DNA from 4 places in the Ensifer sp. MJa1 genome. Region 2 is predicted to be linked to each of the others. Evidence: riboswitches for the same ligand, from Rfam matches in the RefSeq annotation. Region 2 holds a riboswitch; each other region holds the start of a gene.
What was found. A riboswitch is a leader RNA that binds a small molecule or an ion and turns the genes downstream of it on or off. The one in region 2 is predicted to bind thiamine pyrophosphate.
Positions count from the first base shown of each region.

Region 1: linked by a shared signal. The riboswitch ahead of thiB (thiamine ABC transporter substrate binding subunit) and the one ahead of thiO (glycine oxidase ThiO) in region 2 are both predicted to bind thiamine pyrophosphate.
Region 3: linked by a shared signal. The riboswitch ahead of thiC (phosphomethylpyrimidine synthase ThiC) and the one ahead of thiO (glycine oxidase ThiO) in region 2 are both predicted to bind thiamine pyrophosphate.
Region 4: linked by a shared signal. The riboswitch ahead of thiD (bifunctional hydroxymethylpyrimidine kinase/phosphomethylpyrimidine kinase) and the one ahead of thiO (glycine oxidase ThiO) in region 2 are both predicted to bind thiamine pyrophosphate.

Region 1 is NZ_JAKUMO010000008.1:76,808-81,302, reverse strand. It holds gene thiQ (thiamine ABC transporter ATP-binding protein) at 1-291, opposite strand, end outside; gene thiP (thiamine/thiamine pyrophosphate ABC transporter permease ThiP) at 288-1,892, opposite strand; gene thiB (thiamine ABC transporter substrate binding subunit) at 1,924-2,928, opposite strand; TPP riboswitch at 3,001-3,119, opposite strand; gene MKZ91_RS13210 (GNAT family N-acetyltransferase) at 3,258-3,743, shown strand; gene MKZ91_RS13205 (thiamine diphosphokinase) at 3,822-4,472, shown strand; gene MKZ91_RS13200 (ABC-F family ATP-binding cassette domain-containing protein) at 4,476-4,495, shown strand, end outside.
Region 2 is NZ_JAKUMO010000002.1:285,282-289,776, forward strand. It holds gene MKZ91_RS04040 (thiazole synthase) at 1-203, opposite strand, end outside; gene thiS (sulfur carrier protein ThiS) at 207-404, opposite strand; gene thiO (glycine oxidase ThiO) at 401-1,378, opposite strand; TPP riboswitch at 1,535-1,655, opposite strand; gene bioB (biotin synthase BioB) at 2,138-3,127, shown strand; gene MKZ91_RS04060 (8-amino-7-oxononanoate synthase) at 3,124-4,269, shown strand; gene bioD (dethiobiotin synthase) at 4,269-4,495, shown strand, end outside.
Region 3 is NZ_JAKUMO010000002.1:404,596-409,090, forward strand. It holds gene MKZ91_RS04600 (Zn-dependent hydrolase) at 1-396, shown strand, start outside; gene MKZ91_RS04605 (hypothetical protein) at 613-1,152, opposite strand; gene thiC (phosphomethylpyrimidine synthase ThiC) at 1,371-3,191, opposite strand; TPP riboswitch at 3,282-3,411, opposite strand; gene MKZ91_RS04615 (sigma-54-dependent transcriptional regulator) at 3,509-4,495, opposite strand, start outside.
Region 4 is NZ_JAKUMO010000022.1:4,343-8,837, reverse strand. It holds gene MKZ91_RS24640 (hypothetical protein) at 1-220, shown strand, start outside; gene MKZ91_RS24635 (glycosyltransferase family 4 protein) at 217-1,518, shown strand; gene thiD (bifunctional hydroxymethylpyrimidine kinase/phosphomethylpyrimidine kinase) at 1,672-2,502, opposite strand; TPP riboswitch at 2,755-2,858, opposite strand; gene MKZ91_RS24625 (DUF6429 family protein) at 2,995-3,228, shown strand; partial or broken gene MKZ91_RS24620 (transposase domain-containing protein) at 3,209-3,370, opposite strand; gene MKZ91_RS24615 (IS110 family transposase) at 3,482-4,495, shown strand, end outside.

The DNA of each region.
Region 1 (4,495 bases), on a different contig from region 2:
ATTGGTCGCGACATCGAGATGGGCGAAGAGGTTGTTCTCCTGGAAGATCATAGAGACGGGTCGCTCCGACGGCGCCAGCGTCGTCACGTTCCGGCCGAGGATACGGACCTCGCCGCGGTCGGGGTCTTCTAAGCCGGCCACTAGGTGGAAGAGCGTCGATTTCCCGGATCCCGAGGCGCCGGCGACGGCGACGATGCCGCCCGTGGCGATGGTGCAATCGAATTGCAGCGTCGTCGTCTCGAAGCGGATCTCGACGTCACGGAGTTCTATGGCTGCGGCAGGATGGGTCATGCTTTGCGTCCTTCGGGCCGGCGGCCGTCTTCCGCCGTGCCGAGAATCGTGAAGATCAGGCACAGAAGCCCGAGAAACAGGGCAAGACCGGCGGCATCAGCGGTCCGGTAGCTGCCCATGCGGCTATAGAGCAGCCAGGGCAGGGTGACCATGTCCTGCGAGCCGAAGAGCGCCACGGCGCCAAGATCGCCGAGCGACAGGGCCATGGCGAAGGAAAGCGCCATCAGCAATGGCCGGCGAAGGGCGGGAAAGTCGATCCATCGCAGGCGATGGAAACCGCGGATGCCGAGACTTGCCGTCAAGCGCCCGGAGCGCGCCGCATGGGTCGCCATGGCCGGCGCCAGAATGCGATGGACGAAAGGAAGCGCCATCAGCGCGTTGATCGCCACGACGATGACGGGTGCAAAGCGCGCGACGTCGCCGAAGGGGCGAAGCAAGAGGAACCAGCCGGCGCCGAGCACCACCGGAGGCACCAGCAGGATGAGCGAGGTACTGGCACCAATGGCGCCGGCAAAGCCGCGGGCAAACGGCCCGGCGTGACGTGACGCGACCATGGTTGAAGCTGTGCGGATCATCACCGCTGCCATGGCCACGGAAGTCAGGGCCGAGCCGAGCGCGATCGCGGCACTCGTCGCCAGGGCACGGTGGACATGTTGATCGCGGGCGAGCTTGAGCAGGTCGGCCTGAAGGCCGGAGGCGATGACGGCGATCAGCGGCGCGGCGAGGAACAGCAGTGCCAGGGCGATCCACACCCCGTCGTTGAGGCGTGACAGCGATGTCACGCCATCGAAGCGGCGGACGGTGCGGCCGCCGGTCATGCCCTGCTGCGGTTCCGTCGCCAGATGGCTAAGGATGAGCAGCAGCAGCCCGGTGATGGCGATCTGCAGACCAGAAAGGGCGATGGCGCGCGGCGGGTCGAAATCGAAGCGGAGCGCCTGGTAGATCGCCACTTCGATCGTGCTTGCCGCAGGCCCGCCGCCAAGCGTCAGTACCAGGGTGAAGCTGGTGGCACAGAGCATGAACACGAGGCCGGCCGCACCCGGCAACAGGCCGCGAAGCACGGGCCACTCGATGAAGCGGAAAAGCGCGTGGGAGGGCATGCCGAGATTGGCGGCTGAGCGCCAGTATTCTGCGGGAATGCGCTCAAGCCCGGCTAGGAAAAGGCGGGCCGCAAGCGGCATGTTGAAGAAAACATGGGCGATGAGGATGCCGAACAGGCCGTAGATGCTGACCGGTTGCTCCAGTCCGATGAGGCGCAGGCCGGAATTCAACAGCCCCTGGCGGCCCCAGATCTCGATCAGCCCGAGCGCGCCGACGAGGACGGGCAGGCCGAGCGGCAACGCCATCAGCCGCAACAGCCAGATGCGCCCGAAAAACTGTGGCCGCCGTGCGAGCGCCCGCGCCACGGGTATCGCGAAGAGCACGGATAGCAGAGTGGAAAGGCTTGCCTGCAGGAGCGTGAAGCGGGTGACGCGCCAGATATAGGCGTCGAACAGGGTGCTCTCGTTCGCGCCGCCGGTCTCTGCGAGCAAGGCTGCGATCGCCAGGCTGACGAAGAGCAGGAAGGCGCCGAGGCAAAGCGCCCCGGCGACGACAGTCATGCGGTTTTCGCGAAGCGCGAACAAGCCGGCCTCAGTTCTTGCTCATCGCGGCAAGCCATTCGTCGATCCAGGCCTTGCGGTTCTTCGCGACCTCTTCCGATGGCAAAAGGAAGGTCTTTTCCGGATTGACCAGCTTGCTGAAGGCGTCCGGCAGCGGTTCGCTGGTGGCGCCGACCGGCATCATCCAGTTGGTGGTCGGGATGATCGACTGGAACTCAGGGCCGGTCATGAAGGCGAGAAACTGCTTTGCCAGTTCCGGCTCCTTGGCATTCTTGGTCATGCCGGCGACTTCGATCTGGATGTAGTGCCCCTCGGAGAAAGCCGCCGCCTGATAGCGCTCGGTGCTTTCCGCGACCATGTGGTAGGCCGGCGAGGTGGTGTAGGAGAGCACCATCGGCGCTTCGCCCTTGGTGAAGAGGCCGTAGGCTTCCGACCAGCCTGGCGTGACCGTCAGGACGCGATCCTTAAGCTTCGCCCAGGCGGCACCTGCCTCGTCGCCATAGACGGCCTTGACCCAGAGCAGCAGCCCGAGGCCCGGCGTCGAGGTGCGTGGATCCTCGATGACGATCTTCTGCGATGCGTCGCCTTCGACCAATTCCTTGAGGCTCTTCGGCGGCGCCTTCAGCGTTTCGGTGTCATAGACGACAGCGAAGTGGCCGTAGTCATAGGGCAGGAACGTATCGTCGGCGAAGCCGCCCGGGACCTTCAGGTCCTTGGTGGCGACACCGTGCGGCGCGAAGAACCCGGTGGCCTTGGCTTCAGCGACGAGATTGGTGTCGAGGCCGAGCACGATGTCGGCTTTTGAAGCCTCGCCTTCGAGCTTCAGGCGCGTCAAGAGTTCGACGCCATCGGCGACGCCAACATAGTTGACCTTGCATTCGCAGGTCCTTTCGAAGGCCTCGGCGACCTTGGCGCCGGGGCCCCATTCGGTGATGAAGCTCTCGTAGGTGTAGACGGTCAGCGTCTTGTCGGCCGCGGCAGCGGTACCGGCTGTTACAAGACCAGCCGTTGCTACCAGCGCTAGCCGGCTAAACATTTTCAGTGAAAACTTGGACATGGAAAGCACCTCTCTCCCAAAGTTCGTTGTTGCACGGGAAAAGGGCGTATCGGTGCGATCGCGTCTAATCCCTCCGCCGGTATGAGCCGGATCAGGTTCCGCGGGTTGGCGTTTCGACGCCTCTCAGCCTCCGGCCGCCATGCGGTCGGGAGGCACCCCGTTAGAGCGGCAAGAGATTTACCGCCACGGCGGTTTGATGGCAAGTCGAGATTGTGGCCGTGATGCTTGCCAAGCGACGTCACGTCATGCGTTTGCGCATGATGGCATCTGCGCTATGACAGCGTGCAAAGACCCTGCGGAGGACCGTCATGCCCGATATGCTTGTTCGACTCTATGCCCTGCCGTCGCAATCCCGGTCGCGGCTTGGCCCAGGCATCAGCATTCGCCGCGCGATGGCGCCGGAGCGCCGCCTGGTCGTTTCCTGGATCGAAAAGACGTTTGGCGCCGGTTGGGCGAGCGAGGCGGAAGGCGCTTTCTCCTCGACCCCCACGCGCATTCACATCGCTGTTTTCGAAGGCCGGGTCGTCGGCTTTGCCTGCCATGACGTGACGGCGCTCGGCTTCTTCGGTCCGACGGGGGTCGATGAAAGCATGCGCGGGCAGGGGATTGGCGAAGTGCTGCTGCTGGAAAGCCTGACGGCGATGCGGGATGCCGGTTACGGTTATGCGGTCATCGGTGGCGTCGGCCCGGCAAAATTCTACGAACGCGTGGCCGGCGCGATCGAAATTCCGGACTCTACCCCCGGTGTCTATGCGGGCATGCTGTCTTCCGAGGTTGTGGCCGAGAGCGATTGATATCCGGCTGCAAAACGAGGGTAGCGCTGTGCGTTTCTTCGTTTTCCTTCTGCCCTCCTTTGCGCTATGGGCTTTGCCATGGCTCGATCCACCTACACCATTCTTCTCGGCGGCGCGTTGACGCCCTCCGACCGGCTGACAGAGCAGCTCCGTGACAGCCGCTTCGTCGCGGCCGATGGCGGCATGCGCCATGCGCGGACCCTGGGCGTGGTGCCCGATGTCTGGGTGGGTGATTTCGACTCGACCGAAGAAGCCCTGCTGTCCGAATTCTCAGCCGTGCCGCGTGAGCCTTATCCGGCGGCAAAGGCGGCGACGGACGGCGAAATTGCGGTTGAAGCCGCGCTGTCGCGTGGGGCCGACCGATTGATCTTTGCCGGTGCGCTTGGCGGCACCCGCAGCGACCACGCCTTTCTGCACCTGCTGCAGGCCGTTGCTCTTGCCGAACGCGGCCTTCCAGTCCTCATGACTTCGGGAGAGGAGGAGGCCTGTCCGCTGCTTGCCGGAGCGTTCGATCTCGATCTGCCGAAGGGCTGCCTCTTTTCCGTGCTGGGTTTGACCGAGCTGACCGGTCTTTCGATCGTCAATGCGCGTTATCCGCTCGATGATTTCACCTTGCCGTTCGGCTCATCCCGAACCGTTTCCAACGTCGCGGAGGGTCCCCTTCGCTTCACTCTCAAGAGCGGACGCGCCATCGTGCTTGCCCGCCCCTATGACCTTTCCGGAGCCTGAGCCTTGGCGCCTCCCATTCTGAA
Region 2 (4,495 bases):
GGCAGTACGCGAACGCCAAGCGACCGGATCAGTTCGAAAAACGCGCCACCCTGACGCCCGCCGGCGGTTTCGCGGCGCAAGGAAACGGTGACGATCTCGGTGCCCGACGACCGCACCGCATCTTCGAGCACGGCGGGCGAGGGGTAGCGGGCGGTGCCCAAGAGCAGGCGGGAGCGCAGGTCCTGTCCATAAAGCGTCAGCATGTCTCAGCCTCCTTTCATCGGCGAGAGAATTTCGATCCGGTCGCGGTCGTTGAGTGTGTGAGCCGTCCGGTCTGCGCGGTGCACCAGCTCGCCGTTGACGGCGGTGGCAAGCCAGTCCCCCTCGAAGTCGAGTTCGCTCAGGAGGTCGGCGAGGGTCGTGACCGCGAGGTCGTGATCCTCGCCGTTGACGGTCAATTTCATGCGGCGTTTCCCTTCAGGTTCCGGGTAAGGGCAAGCTCCGCCGCTTCCTTGGCGAGGGCCGGTGAAAGCAGAAAGCCGTGGCGGTAAAGCCCGTTGATCGTGATCGTGTTTCCGGCGCGCATGAGCTGCGGCAGGTTGTCGGCAAAGGCCGGCCGGATGCCGGTGCCGGTTTCCATGAGGCGGGCCTCGCCGAAGGCCGGATGCAGCGCATAGGCGGCGTTCAGAAGTTCCATCAGCGACCGGGCGGTGATAGGCCCGTCGACGTCGGTCTCGATCATCGTTGCGCCGCACATGAACAGGCCGTTGCCGCGCGGCACGATGTAGAGCGGAATGCGCGGGTGGATGAGCCGCACCGGCCGCGACAGCACGACTTCTGCGGTCTCAAGGGTGAGCATTTCGCCGCGTACCCCGCGCAGGCCGTCGAGATCGCCGATCCTTGCGGCACCGGTACAGTCGGCGATGAGGTCGCTCTCGCCTTCGCCGTCCGATCCGTCGACGAACGCCACGCCGCGTTCGACCAGCTCTTGCCGCAACAGGAAGAGCGCCCGGCGTGGATCGAGGTGGGCTTCGCCGGGGAAAAACAGCGCCTGCTGGAAACGTCCGGCAAGCGCCGGCTCCAGTCTCTCGATCGCCTTTGCGTCGAGCCATTCGAAGCCGGAGGTCCGAGAAGCGAAGCGCTTGAGTTCGCCGGTATCGCGCGGCGGGGCAACGACCAGCGTGCCGTTGCGCGACACTTCGCCCGGAACAACCCGGTCCCACCAGTCGATGGCGCCAATACCGCGGGTCAGCACCACCTCTTCGGCGCTTTCGCGCTCGCACCAGGGCGCCAGCATGCCGCCGGCAAACCAGGAGGCGGCCGCCGTGAAACCCGGCTGGCGCTCGGCAACCGTGACCTCGGCGCCGCGAGTGCTGAACTCGTGCGCCAAGGTCAGGCCGGCGACGCCAGCGCCTTTGACGAGAATGCGCGTGGTCATCGTTGAATGACGCGATGAATGGTCCTGCACCTTGCGGCAGGGCGGAGGAGGGTGGCGATCGTCATGGCGTGCTCCAATCTGTCGTCGGAGACCCATTTCACGATGGCGGGGAGGAAGGACGCGTTGCCGAGAGTGCGCGCGGAGGCGATTGCTCAGGCAGCGATGTCTGCACCGTCCCTACGCCAGTATGAACTGGATCAGGTTCAACGGGTCACTGCGCCGCGAAAACCGCCTGGCAGAATCTCAGCCCCTTGCCGGGACACCCCTGGTGAATGCTGCAAACTGACTGGCATGGGCGGATCTTGTCAAGGCCCGATCTCCAGGGTTCGGGGCAATCCGCGTGATGCGTTGGGAAATTATCTATAAAATTATTTGGGTGGTGCGGTATCCAGTCGCGATCCCGTTGGCGACCGGTGAGAAAGGATCCGGCGGTCGCATCTAGATTTGGCGAAACCCGTATAAGCATCTGTATAAAAAGAAATATTTCTCTCGTCTGTGACGTCGCGTCAGCCGTGGTCCGGCGTCATCCTGCTTCCTGTTATTTCGTCTTTACGGCTGAACGGCGAAGTTTGCTCATCCGGCGAGAATACAATCTTAGGAGGAAGTTGACCCCATATGCGTCTTTTGAATGCTTGCCTTCTTCGTTTCGGAATAAAATTATAGATAATATTGAAATCTATCTATTTCATGATTGCAATCCAGGAGGACATGCCGAAAATGTTGGACGCAGCCCCATCGACCGACACCGACCCGACCTCAATGAGCCTCGACGAAATCCGCTGGAATCAGGTGGATGCGAAAAAAATCTATAATCTGCCCTTCAATGATCTCCTGTTTCGGGCGCAGACGGTGCATCGGGAGAGCTTTGATCCGAACGCCATCCAGATGAGCCGGCTGCTTTCGATCAAGACCGGCGGCTGCGCCGAGGATTGCGGCTATTGCAGCCAGTCTGCGCATTATCCGACCGGGCTCAAGGCCTCGAAATTGATGGAGGTCCAGAGAGTTCTGGCCGAGGCGCAGAAGGCCAGGGACGGTGGCGCCACGCGCTATTGCATGGGAGCGGCCTGGCGCAGCCCGAAGGAGCGCGACATGGAGGCAATTGTCGCCATGGTCGCAGGCGTCAAGGCGCTCGGCATGGAGACCTGCATGACGCTCGGCATGCTGACGCCGCAGCAATCCGATCGGTTGGCGCAAGCCGGGCTCGACTACTACAACCATAATGTCGATACGTCCGAACGGTTCTACAGCGAGATCATCACCACCCGAAGCTTTGCCGATCGGCTTGAAACGCTGGCCAACGTCCGCGACGCCGGCATCAAGGTTTGCGCCGGCGGTATTCTCGGCATGGGGGAGACGGTTGACGATCGCATCTCGATGCTGGTGACGCTCGCCAACTTGGCCGTGCCGCCCGAAAGCGTACCGATCAACATGCTGATCCCGATCCCAGGCTCGAAGCTCGCCGATGCGGCGCCGGTCGACCCGATCGACTTCGTCCGCACCATCGCGCTCGCCCGCATCCTGATGCCCACGTCTCACGTCCGCTTGTCAGCCGGGCGCACGGATATAAGCGATGAGATGCAGGCGCTCTGTTTCTTCGCCGGCGCCAATTCGATCTTCGTCGGCGAAACGCTGCTGACGGCCGACAATCCCGGGGAAGATCACGATGCCGCACTGTTCCGCCGTCTCGGCCTGAAGCCGATGGCCCTTTCCAGGGAGCACGGCGGGGCGGCACGGGACGCGGCCGAATGACGGCGGGCCTGCTCGGCCACCACGAAAGGACGCTCCACGGGCTCGAACGTAAAGGGCGTCGCCGTGCGCTTCTTTGCGGTGGTGGCATCGATTTCACCTCGAATGATTATCTGGCCCTTTCGGGCTCGCCGCGGCTGAAGGCGGCGATTGCCACGGCCATCGAGCGTGGCGTGCCCGTCGGGTCGGGTGGCTCGCGGCTGCTGCGTGGCAACCATCCGGAGCACGAGGCGCTGGAAGCGGAAGCGGCGACGTTCTTCGGCGCTGAACGGACACTTTTCTTCGCCAGCGGTTATGCCGCCAATGCGGCGCTGTTTTCGACCCTGCCGCAGCGCGAGGATCTGATCGTCCATGACGCCCTGATCCATGCAAGTGCGCATGAAGGGATCGCCGCAAGCAGGGCCCAAGCCGTGGCCGTGCCACACAACGATGTCGATGCTTTTGCCGACGCGATCGGCTCTTGGCGCAAGCGCGGCGGCAAGGGCCACCCGTGGATCGCCGTAGAAAGCCTCTACTCCATGGATGGCGACAGGGCGCCGCTCGCCGAGCTCGCCGCCCTTGCCGGAAGGCATGATGGATTTCTTGTGGTTGATGAGGCGCATGCGACCGGTGTCTTCGGACCACACGGACGTGGTCTCACCGCGGAACTGGAGTGTCAGGACAATCTCGTCGCGCTGCACACCTGCGGCAAGGCGCTCGGTGTTTCGGGCGCACTCTTAAGCGCAAGCGGCGTGCTTTGTGACTATCTCGTCAACCGCGCCCGCAGCTTCATCTACTCGACCGCGCCATCGCCGCTGATCGCTGCGGCCGTGCGCGAGGCGTTGGCGATCGTGGCGGACGAGCCGGAGCGCCTGGCGGAATTCGACCAGCTGAGGACATTTGCCAACCAGGCTCTGGCCGAAACGCTCAGGCTACCGGGCAGCGGCTCGCAGATCCTGCCGGTGCTGATCGGCGACAACGGGCGCGCGGTGCGGATCGCTGCGCACATGCGGCAGGAGGGTTTCGATATCCGGGCGATCCGGCCGCCGACGGTTCCCGAAGGTACGGCGCGGCTCAGGATCGCGATTACGCTGAACGTCGACCGGTCCATGATCACCCACATGCTGGAGCAATTGAAACGCGTGATGCTTGAGGAGCAACCATGATGCCGCCCCGTTTTGTAGTCACCGGTACGGATACCGGCATCGGCAAGACTGTCTTTGCCGCGGCACTCACCGATGCGCTTTCAGCCTGTTACTGGAAACCGGTGCAATCGGGGCTTGATGAAGAGACCGATAGTGAGACGGTGGCGCGGCTTGGCCGGGTCCCACCAGAGCGCATTCTGCCGGAGGCATACCGGCTGAATATGCCTGCCTCGCCGCATCTTTCGGC
Region 3 (4,495 bases), 120 kb from region 2:
GCCATTTTCACCGTCGACCTGCGCGACCCGGACGAGGGCCGGTTGCAGGCACTGGAGGCGACGCTCTCAGATTTCCTGACGCGTGTCGGTGCAGAAGAGGCGGTCGAGATTTCCGTCGAGCGCCTTGCGCGCTTCCAGCCGGTCGATTTTGACCAGGGCATCGTTGCGGCCATCGAGGCTTCGGCGAATGCGCGTGGCCTGAAGAACCGGCGCATGACCTCAGGCGCCGGCCACGATGCGCAGATGATCGCCCGCATTGCGCCGACGGCGATGATCTTCGTCCCGAGCCGCGACGGCATCAGCCACAATCCGCGTGAGCACACGGAACCGGATGATCTGGTCGCCGGCGCGAATGTGCTGCTGGACGTGGTCGAACGGATGGTTGGTCGTGGCTAGAGAGCCAATTGGGGCGAGAAAATCCAACGGTCTGTATCCGTAGTTCCGCCGGCACACTCCGGCAGGTCGTGGTCGGGATAGACATTTCTCGAATGTAAGCGCCTACACCAATTGAGCTGGTCCTCGCGCATCAGAACCCGTTCCTACGCGCACATCCGGCGTCCGGTTTCGAGGAATAGCGCAGGTCCCCCCTCGTTGCGACGAGGTTGGCTCTCTTCAAGGCTCTCTTTTGGTGTGAACGGTCTTCTGCCGGGCGGAAGGTTCAGGTTGGCTCCGTTCGAAACGCCTTTCCGGCGCCTGGCGGAAAAGGTTCAGGAAATTGTTGCCGCCGTGCCAATCGTCGCCGCTTGGTCCGTAATCCCGTGAGTCGCGCGAGGATGACTGGTGCACACTACGGCTACCGCTGTCGATGACGCCACCTCCGCCGCCTGCGCCGCCACCGCCGGGCACACCGCCTACGCCGCTACCGTCGCCGGTGCCCCAATCGCCGCCACCCCCATCGCCACCGCCCCCATCGCCGCCGCCCTCTGTGCCGTTGCTTCCGCCGCTCCCGACGTTTTCGCCACCCTGGTCGGTGCTATCAGCGCCATTTCCACCATTCCCGCCGCCGCCATCGGCGTCGTCCGCATGGGCCGAGGCAATCCAGGAAAAACCCGCGGCAAAACTGCCGCTGTCATCGAGGCGTGGCAGATCTCCAGCGAGTGCCGCAAGGCCGCCCATCGACAGGGCCGTCAGTCTCAGCCGGCGTGTCCTCAAGGCTTTCTCCCTGTGTAACGGCGTTGTTTCGTCGTCTTACAAGAGTGCCGCAGAAGACGCAGCTTGGCGTGAATGACGGGTTCGGCGGCCGCGACTTTTGCGTGAGCCTTACATATCGTTCAACCGATCAGGGGGCAAGCGATTGCCCAAGGGCAGGCTCCAGCATCCGGCTCGCGGTCGGGAGGGAGTGCGAGTCATCCCTCCCGACGTATTGCGCCTTACCTTGTAGCTTCGACCTCAGCGACCGGCATGTAGAGATCTCCACCCTCGCGGTACTTCGCCGCCATCGCTTCCAAGCCTTCCTTCTGTGCTTCCGCACGAATGTCGTGCGAGATCCGCATCGAGCAGAACTTCGGGCCGCACATCGAGCAAAAATGCGCGACCTTGTGGGCTTCTTTCGGCAGGGTCTCGTCGTGGAAGTTTCGGGCGGTCTCCGGATCGAGCGAGAGGTTGAACTGGTCCTCCCAGCGGAACTCGAAACGGGCGCGCGACAGCGCGTCGTCGCGCACCTGGGCTGCCGGATGACCCTTGGCGAGATCCGCGGCGTGGGCAGCGATCTTGTAGGCGATGACGCCGACCTTGACGTCGTTGCGGTCGGGCAGGCCCAGATGCTCCTTCGGCGTGACATAGCAGAGCATGGCGGTGCCGAACCAGCCGATCATGGCAGCACCGATACCCGAGGTGATGTGGTCGTAGCCCGGCGCAATGTCGGTCGTCAGCGGCCCGAGCGTATAGAACGGCGCCTCGCCACAGGTCTTCAGTTGCTTGTCCATGTTCTCCTTGATCTTGTGCATCGGCACGTGGCCGGGGCCTTCGATCATCACCTGGCAGTCTTTTGCCCAGGCGATCTGGGTGAGTTCGCCAAGCGTCTCCAGTTCGGCGAATTGCGCTGCGTCGTTGGCGTCGGCAATCGAGCCAGGGCGCAGGCCGTCGCCGAGCGAGAACGAGACGTCATAGGCGCGGCAGATGGCGCAGATCTCCTCGAAATGCTCGTAGAGGAAACTCTCGCGGTGGTGATGCAGACACCACTTGGCCATGATCGAGCCGCCGCGCGAGACGATGCCGGTGACGCGGTCGACGGTGAGTGGGATGTAGTGGAGCCGCACGCCGGCATGGATGGTGAAATAATCGACGCCCTGCTCGGCCTGCTCGATCAGCGTGTCACGGTAGACCTCCCAGTTGAGGTCTTCGGCAATGCCGTTGACCTTTTCCAGCGCCTGATAGAGCGGCACGGTACCGATCGGAACCGGCGAGTTGCGGATGATCCATTCGCGGATGTTGTGGATGTTGCGGCCGGTCGACAGGTCCATGACCGTGTCGGCGCCCCAGCGGGTCGCCCAGACCATCTTCTCGACCTCCTCGGCCATCGACGAGGTGACGGCGGAGTTGCCGATATTGGCGTTGATTTTCACCAGGAAGTTCCGGCCGATGATCATCGGTTCGGATTCCGGATGGTTGATATTGGCCGGCAGGATCGCCCGGCCGCTGGCGATTTCCTGGCGGACGAACTCGGGGGTGACATGATCAGGGACATGGGCGCCGAAGCTCTCGCCATCGCGGACCTTCGCGCGCGCCGCATCGCGGCCGAGGTTCTCGCGGATCGCCACGAACTCCATCTCCGGCGTGATGATGCCGGCGCGCGCATAGGCAAGCTGGGTCACGGCCTTGCCGGCGGTCGCCTTCAGTGGTGTGTGCTGGAGCGGAAAGGTCGGCGTCAGTCGGTCGCCGGTCGCAAAGCCGTTGTCCTCCGGCCGCACGATCCGTCCCTCGTAAGTCTCGACGTCGCCGCGGGCGAGGATCCAGTTGCGGCGCAGCCTCGGCAGGCCCGCCTCGATGCTGATCTCGGCATCGTCGGCCGTATAGGCGCCGGAGGAATCATAGACCGTGACCGGCGGCTCGCCGGAGGTCGGGTGCAGTGCGATCTCGCGCATCGGCACGCGGATGTCCGGGTGCAGGACACCAGGCTTGTGGATCTTGCGGGAGGCGGGGAGCGGCCCTTGTGTGACCGAGAGGGCTGCAGGTTTGGTGGCAATATTCATGACGAGGCTCCAAGTTGCGGTTGGAGACCCAGTTCTGATGCCGAGAGGATGAAAGACGCGCCGCCGGACGACCGACTAAGCGGAGTCGTGGCTTCGATATCTGCACCGTCCCTACGCCAGTATGAACTGGATCAGGTTCAACGGGTCACTGCGCCACAGCCGGCAAGCCGACCATCCAGCAGTATCTCAGCCCCTTGGCGGGACCCCCCTGGTGAATGCCCAGAAGATAGCCATCGATCGGCCTGCGTCGTCAAGCGTGAATTCGCTCGTCGATCAAGATGCATCCTATGCGGGAATTTTCGGTCTCTCCGGAAAGCCTAGCGGCCGGACTTTTCCGGTGCGCCGCGTTCGGCGTAATCGGCGCGGTTGATGCCGTGACGCTGAAGCTTGTCGTAGAAGGTCTTGCGTGGAATGCCGAGCGCTTCGATCGTTGCCTTGACGTCGCCGCGCTGAGCGCGAAGCACCTCTTTCAGGATCTCCGCTTCGTAGCGCTCCAACCGCTCTGGCAGCGCGTAACCCGGCTGATCGGTTGCCGCAGCGGTCTGGCCCAGCGAGCCTTCGACACCAAGCGCGACCCGCTCGGCAAAGTGCGAGAGTTCACGCACATTGCCGGGCCAGGCATGAGTCATCAGATGTCGTTGCACCGCCGGCGAGACGACCGGCGCGTCGCGCTTGAAGCGCTCGGTCGCGCGGGTCAGGAAGTGCGAAAACAGCAGCGGGATATCGTCGCGACGCTCGCGCAGTGGCGGGATGGACAAGGTGACGACATTCAACCGAAAATAGAGATCCTCGCGGAAGTCTCCGCGTTGGACCGGGTCGCCGAGGTCGATCTTGGCGGCGGCAATGACGCGGATATCGACGGGGCGCACCTGGTTGGTGCCGAGCGGCGTGATCTCGCGAGCTTCCAGAACCCGCAGCATCTTGACCTGGGTGGCCGGCGGCATCGCTTCGATTTCGTCAAGAAACAGCGTGCCGCCGCTTGCATGCTCTATCCGTCCCACGCGCTTTTTCAACGCGCCGGTGAACGCGCCCGCTTCGTGGCCGAAGAGTTCGCTCTCGATCACCGTCTCCGGAAGTGCCCCGCAATTCAGCGCCACGAAGTTGCCGTCGCGGCGACGGCTCCAATTGTGCAGCAGCGTGGCCACCACTTCCTTGCCGCTGCCGGTCTCACCGGCGACGAGCACGTCGACATCGGTATCGGCGATATGTTTGATCGTTTGGCGCAGGCGGTCCATCACCGGCGTCTGGCCGATCAGCGGCAGGCTGTCGCCGGCGGTCTCGGCTGCCCGCTTCAAGGCGCGGTT
Region 4 (4,495 bases), on a different contig from region 2:
GTCGCTGAAAGGTCTCGACCTGGCGCTGCGACTGAGCGGCAAGGGATACGAATCCTACTGGCTGCCCTCTTTGCAGATGCTCGGATCGGATGAGGCCGGCGCCGCCGGTTCGGCGGCATCGGCGCGCTATGTGGAACGCGCCGACCAAACGATTTTCCGCGCGCGCTGGATGTCCGCGGCAGAGCCGGAAATCGCCACAGCAAGGGAGATTTCCGCATGAGTGAGAAGCTCCGCGTTCTCGTTATTTCGCACGGTCATCCGACCCACTCTCTCGGTGGCGCTGAGATTGCCTCGCATAGCCAGCACAAGGCCTTAAACGGCCTGCCCGGCATCGAATCGGTCTATCTCGCCCGCGTTGGTAACCCCGTGCCACGGCATGGTGCTTCGGCGCTGATGAGCCTGAGGCTCGCCACGGACGAGGTGCTTTATCACGCCGAGGATTACGACCACTTCTTCCTGTCCAACGGTGACACCGACGCCATTCGCCAGGATCTCTTACGTTTCGTCGGCGACATCAGACCCGATATCGTCCATTTCCACCACATCATCGGCTTCGGGCTCGAAGCGCTTTATGCGGTTCGTGACATGCTGCCGAAGGCGCGTATCGTTGTCACTTTCCACGAATATCTGTCGATCTGCCACAACCACGGGCAGATGGTGAAGCGACCGTCGGGCCAGCTTTGCAACGGCGCTTCGCCGATCAGTTGCCACGGCTGTTTCCCGGATATCCCGGTTTCGCGCTTCGTGCGGCGCGAACAGTTCGTGCGCGGCATGCTCAACCTGGCCGACGCCTTCATAGCCCCGAGCGCCTTTCTTGCCAACCGCTATGTCGATTGGGGGATCGAGGCAGAAAAGATCTTCGTCATCGAAAATGGCATCGTGCTTGGCGACAAGGCGCCAGCGCGTGACCTGCCTGCGCCGACGGCCAGACGCAACCGCTTTGCCTATTTCGGCCAGATGACGCCGTTCAAGGGTGTTCACGTGCTGATCGACGCGGTCTCGCGGGTGCCCGACGAGATCTGGGGCGACGATTCCTCGCTGATGATCTTCGGCGGCAACCTTGAACGCCAACCGAAGGACTATCAGGAACAGGTCGCCAAACTGATCGAGGACGCCGGCCGCCGCGTCCGCTTCTACGGCTCCTATCAGAACCAGGACATGCCACGGCTGATGCGCTCGGCCGACTGGGTGGTGATGCCGTCCGTCTGGTGGGAGAACTCGCCCATCGTCATTCAGGAGGCGCTGCACCACGGCCGACCGATCCTCTGCTCCGATATCGGCGGCATGGCCGAGAAGGTGCGGGACCGCCTGGACGGCTATCATTTCCGCGCCGGCAGCGCCCAGGATCTCGCCGACCGTCTGATCGACGTCCTGAGCACGCCGCGGTCTTGGGACAATCTGCGCGCCACGCTCCGGCGGCCGATGAGCCATACCGAGAGCGCGCGCGAACATGTGGCGCTCTACCGCAAGCTGCTCAATGGAGCGCCGGAAGAGACACGCAGCGCCGCCGTAGCCTGAAGGTTCCGCCGGGCGCGGTGTGATGGCGGCGTCCCCGGCTGAAACCCGCCGGCGCCGTTCGACCATGGCGGTGGCTGCTCCTTTTTTCAATGCAACCTGGAGTTCATTGAAACTCGGAAGCCTGAACCGCGCGCATCCGGGCTGCTTGCTGTCCTAATCTGTTGCCTGGATCGCCCTGCCATCATCGGGCCTCCACCATTGATGGAAGTGGTGGACCGGCCCGCGCCCCTGCCCGACTCGCAAGCCATTAGCAGCGACAAGCGCCTCGTGCAGATAGGCCTTGGCAGCGACGACCGCGTCCGAAAGCGTCTGCCCGCGGGCCAGGCCAGCGGCGATTGCCGCCGAAAGCGTGCACCCGGTCCCATGGTCATTCCTGGTCTCGACCCGCGGCCGCGACAAACGAAGGACCTTTTCGCCGTCGAAGAGAATGTCCACGGCCTCCTGGCCCTTGCCGTGCCCACCCTTCATCAAAACTGCGCCTGCGCCGAGCTTCAAAAGAAGCTCCGCCTGACGCGAAACCTCAACCTCATCTTCGGCAACGGAACGTCCCGTCAACAACGCCGCCTCCGGCAGGTTCGGCGTCAACACCAGCGCCGTTGGCAGCAACTGCTCCTTGAGTGCCGCAATCGCATCCGAACGCATCAGTATATCGCCCGAAGTCGCAACCATGACCGGATCGATGACCGCCGCCTGACGGTAGCGTTTCAGGCCACCGGCGATTGCCGCAATTGTCTCCTGCCGCGAGACCATGCCGATCTTCACCGCACGAACGGCGAGGTCTGAAAACACCGCATCGATCTGCGCGGAAACGACAGCTGGGGAAACATCTTCGACGGCGGTAACGCCGCGGGTGTTTTGCGCCGTGATCGCCGTGATCACGCTGGCACCGTAGACGCCGAGTGCCGAAAACGTCTTCAGGTCTGCCTGGACACCCGCACCACCACCGGAATCCGAGCCCGCGATCGTGACGGCGATAGCAGTCATGCCCGGCTCCACTGAAATGTAGAAGCAGCTCTGATGATGGCGAACGCGCGGGCCAGTGACCAACTCAAGCACGTACAAACTGAGGTGGGTCGTCGATGCAGTATGGAGGAATCCGACAGATCGAGCCCCTGGGCCGGTCGCCTCGCCCCCCAGAGTTCTTCGTCGCTACATTCTAAACTGCATACTGGCACCAGTGATCTCCCGAAACCAAAATCACGGAGATCCAGACGAACGGCGGAGGCGCGGGAGTGCCAGAGAGGCCCTTGCCGTTCCTACGCCGGTATGATCCGGATCAGGTTCAAGGGTCTGGCTCACCGCCATCTCAGCACAGTCAATGTGCGCCCCTCGGCAGGAGGGATGCTAGGGCAGCGTAGGGGGGGGTGTCAAACCCGAACCACTGTGACAAATAGCTCAGAAGATGATTTGCTGAGTGGAGTATCCATCCGAGCAGGGCCGCAGGATTTTGGGTGCCGCGCGTGGTAACGTCGGTTCATGGAGATCGATGAGGACAAGATCGACGATGCGGTTTTGGCGCTGCTATGGCTGACGCTGCATAACGAACGCTGTGCCTGGAAGGGCTTCGACTGGGCAACGACGGATCGGCTTCACAAGAAGGGCTTGATCGGCGACCCAGTCAACAAGTCGAAGTCATTGATCCTGACCGATGAAGGCTTGGCGCGTTCGCAAGCATTGTTCCGGGAGCTGTTTACGCGGCCGCCGCAATAGCCGTCCCTTTGTGTGTCTTCCATTGCCACGGCAGCAGTTCGTGCAGGCGGGAGACGGGAAGATCGGCGATGCGGCTAAACACATCGGCGAGCCACGCCTTTGGGTCGACGTCGTTGAGACATGGGATAATCGCGGCGCGATCTCCTCAGGCCATTTTCTCTGTTGATACTGGTAGGGGTGGTTGCCCCCGATAAGATGGGAATACGGGCTCCCGATTGGCACCGGGCCCAAACATCATTCGTTGGAGGCAACCATGAACCAGTATATCGGGCTCGACATTTCCTTGAAAGACACCGCGATCTCAATCCGGCAAGACGGCAAACGCATCTGGCGCGGCAAGTGTCCTTCGGACCCCAGGCTTCTGGCAGATATGATCCGCAAGCATGCGCCGCATGCCAGACGCGTCGTCTTCGAGACGGGGCCGTTGTCGACGTGGTTCTATCACGCCCTGACGGCTGAGGAGATGCCGGCGATCTGCATCGAGGCCCGGCATGCGCAGAAGGTTTTGAACGAGACGCTCAACAAGACCGATGCCAATGATGCGGACGGGTTGGCGCAACTGGCGGAAGCCGGCTTCTACAAGACCGTCCGGGTAAAAGCGTTCGACAGCATGCTGACGCGCACGCTGGTCGGGGCGCGCAATCAGCTCCTGAGCATTTCGATCCAGATCAGCAACCAGATTCGCGGCCTGATGAAGACGTTCGGCCTCATCGTCCCCAAGGGAACAGGCCGCGTGTTCGACGGCCACGTGAAGGCACTGCTGGATGGCAATGACGACCTGGCACGGATCATATTGCCCCTGCTCGATGCCTGGCGCGACATACGCAAACGCGCCGCCGAGCTTGACCGCCAGTTGCTCGCGATGGCGCGGCAGAGCCAGGCTGTGAAACGTCTGATGACGATTCCGGGTATCGGCGCCATCACAGCCGTCTCCTATGTCGCGGCGATTGAAGACCCGGGCCACTTCAGAACATCGCGCTCGGTAGGCGCTTGGCTCGGACTGACGACGCGACGTTATCAGTCAGGCGAGGTCGATTATGACGGCCATATCTCGAGCAGGGGCGACAACCATTTGCGGGCACTGCTTTACGAAGCGGCAACGGTTCTGCTGACGAGAACCAGCGTCAGGACCGAGTGCCGTCTCAAGTTGTGGGGGCTGAAGCTGCGTGAACGGTTGGGGTTCAAGCGCGCCGCGGTGGCGGTCGCCCGCAAGCTCGCGGTCATCATGCACAGCATGCTCAAGACAGAAGAAGTGTTCAACGCATCG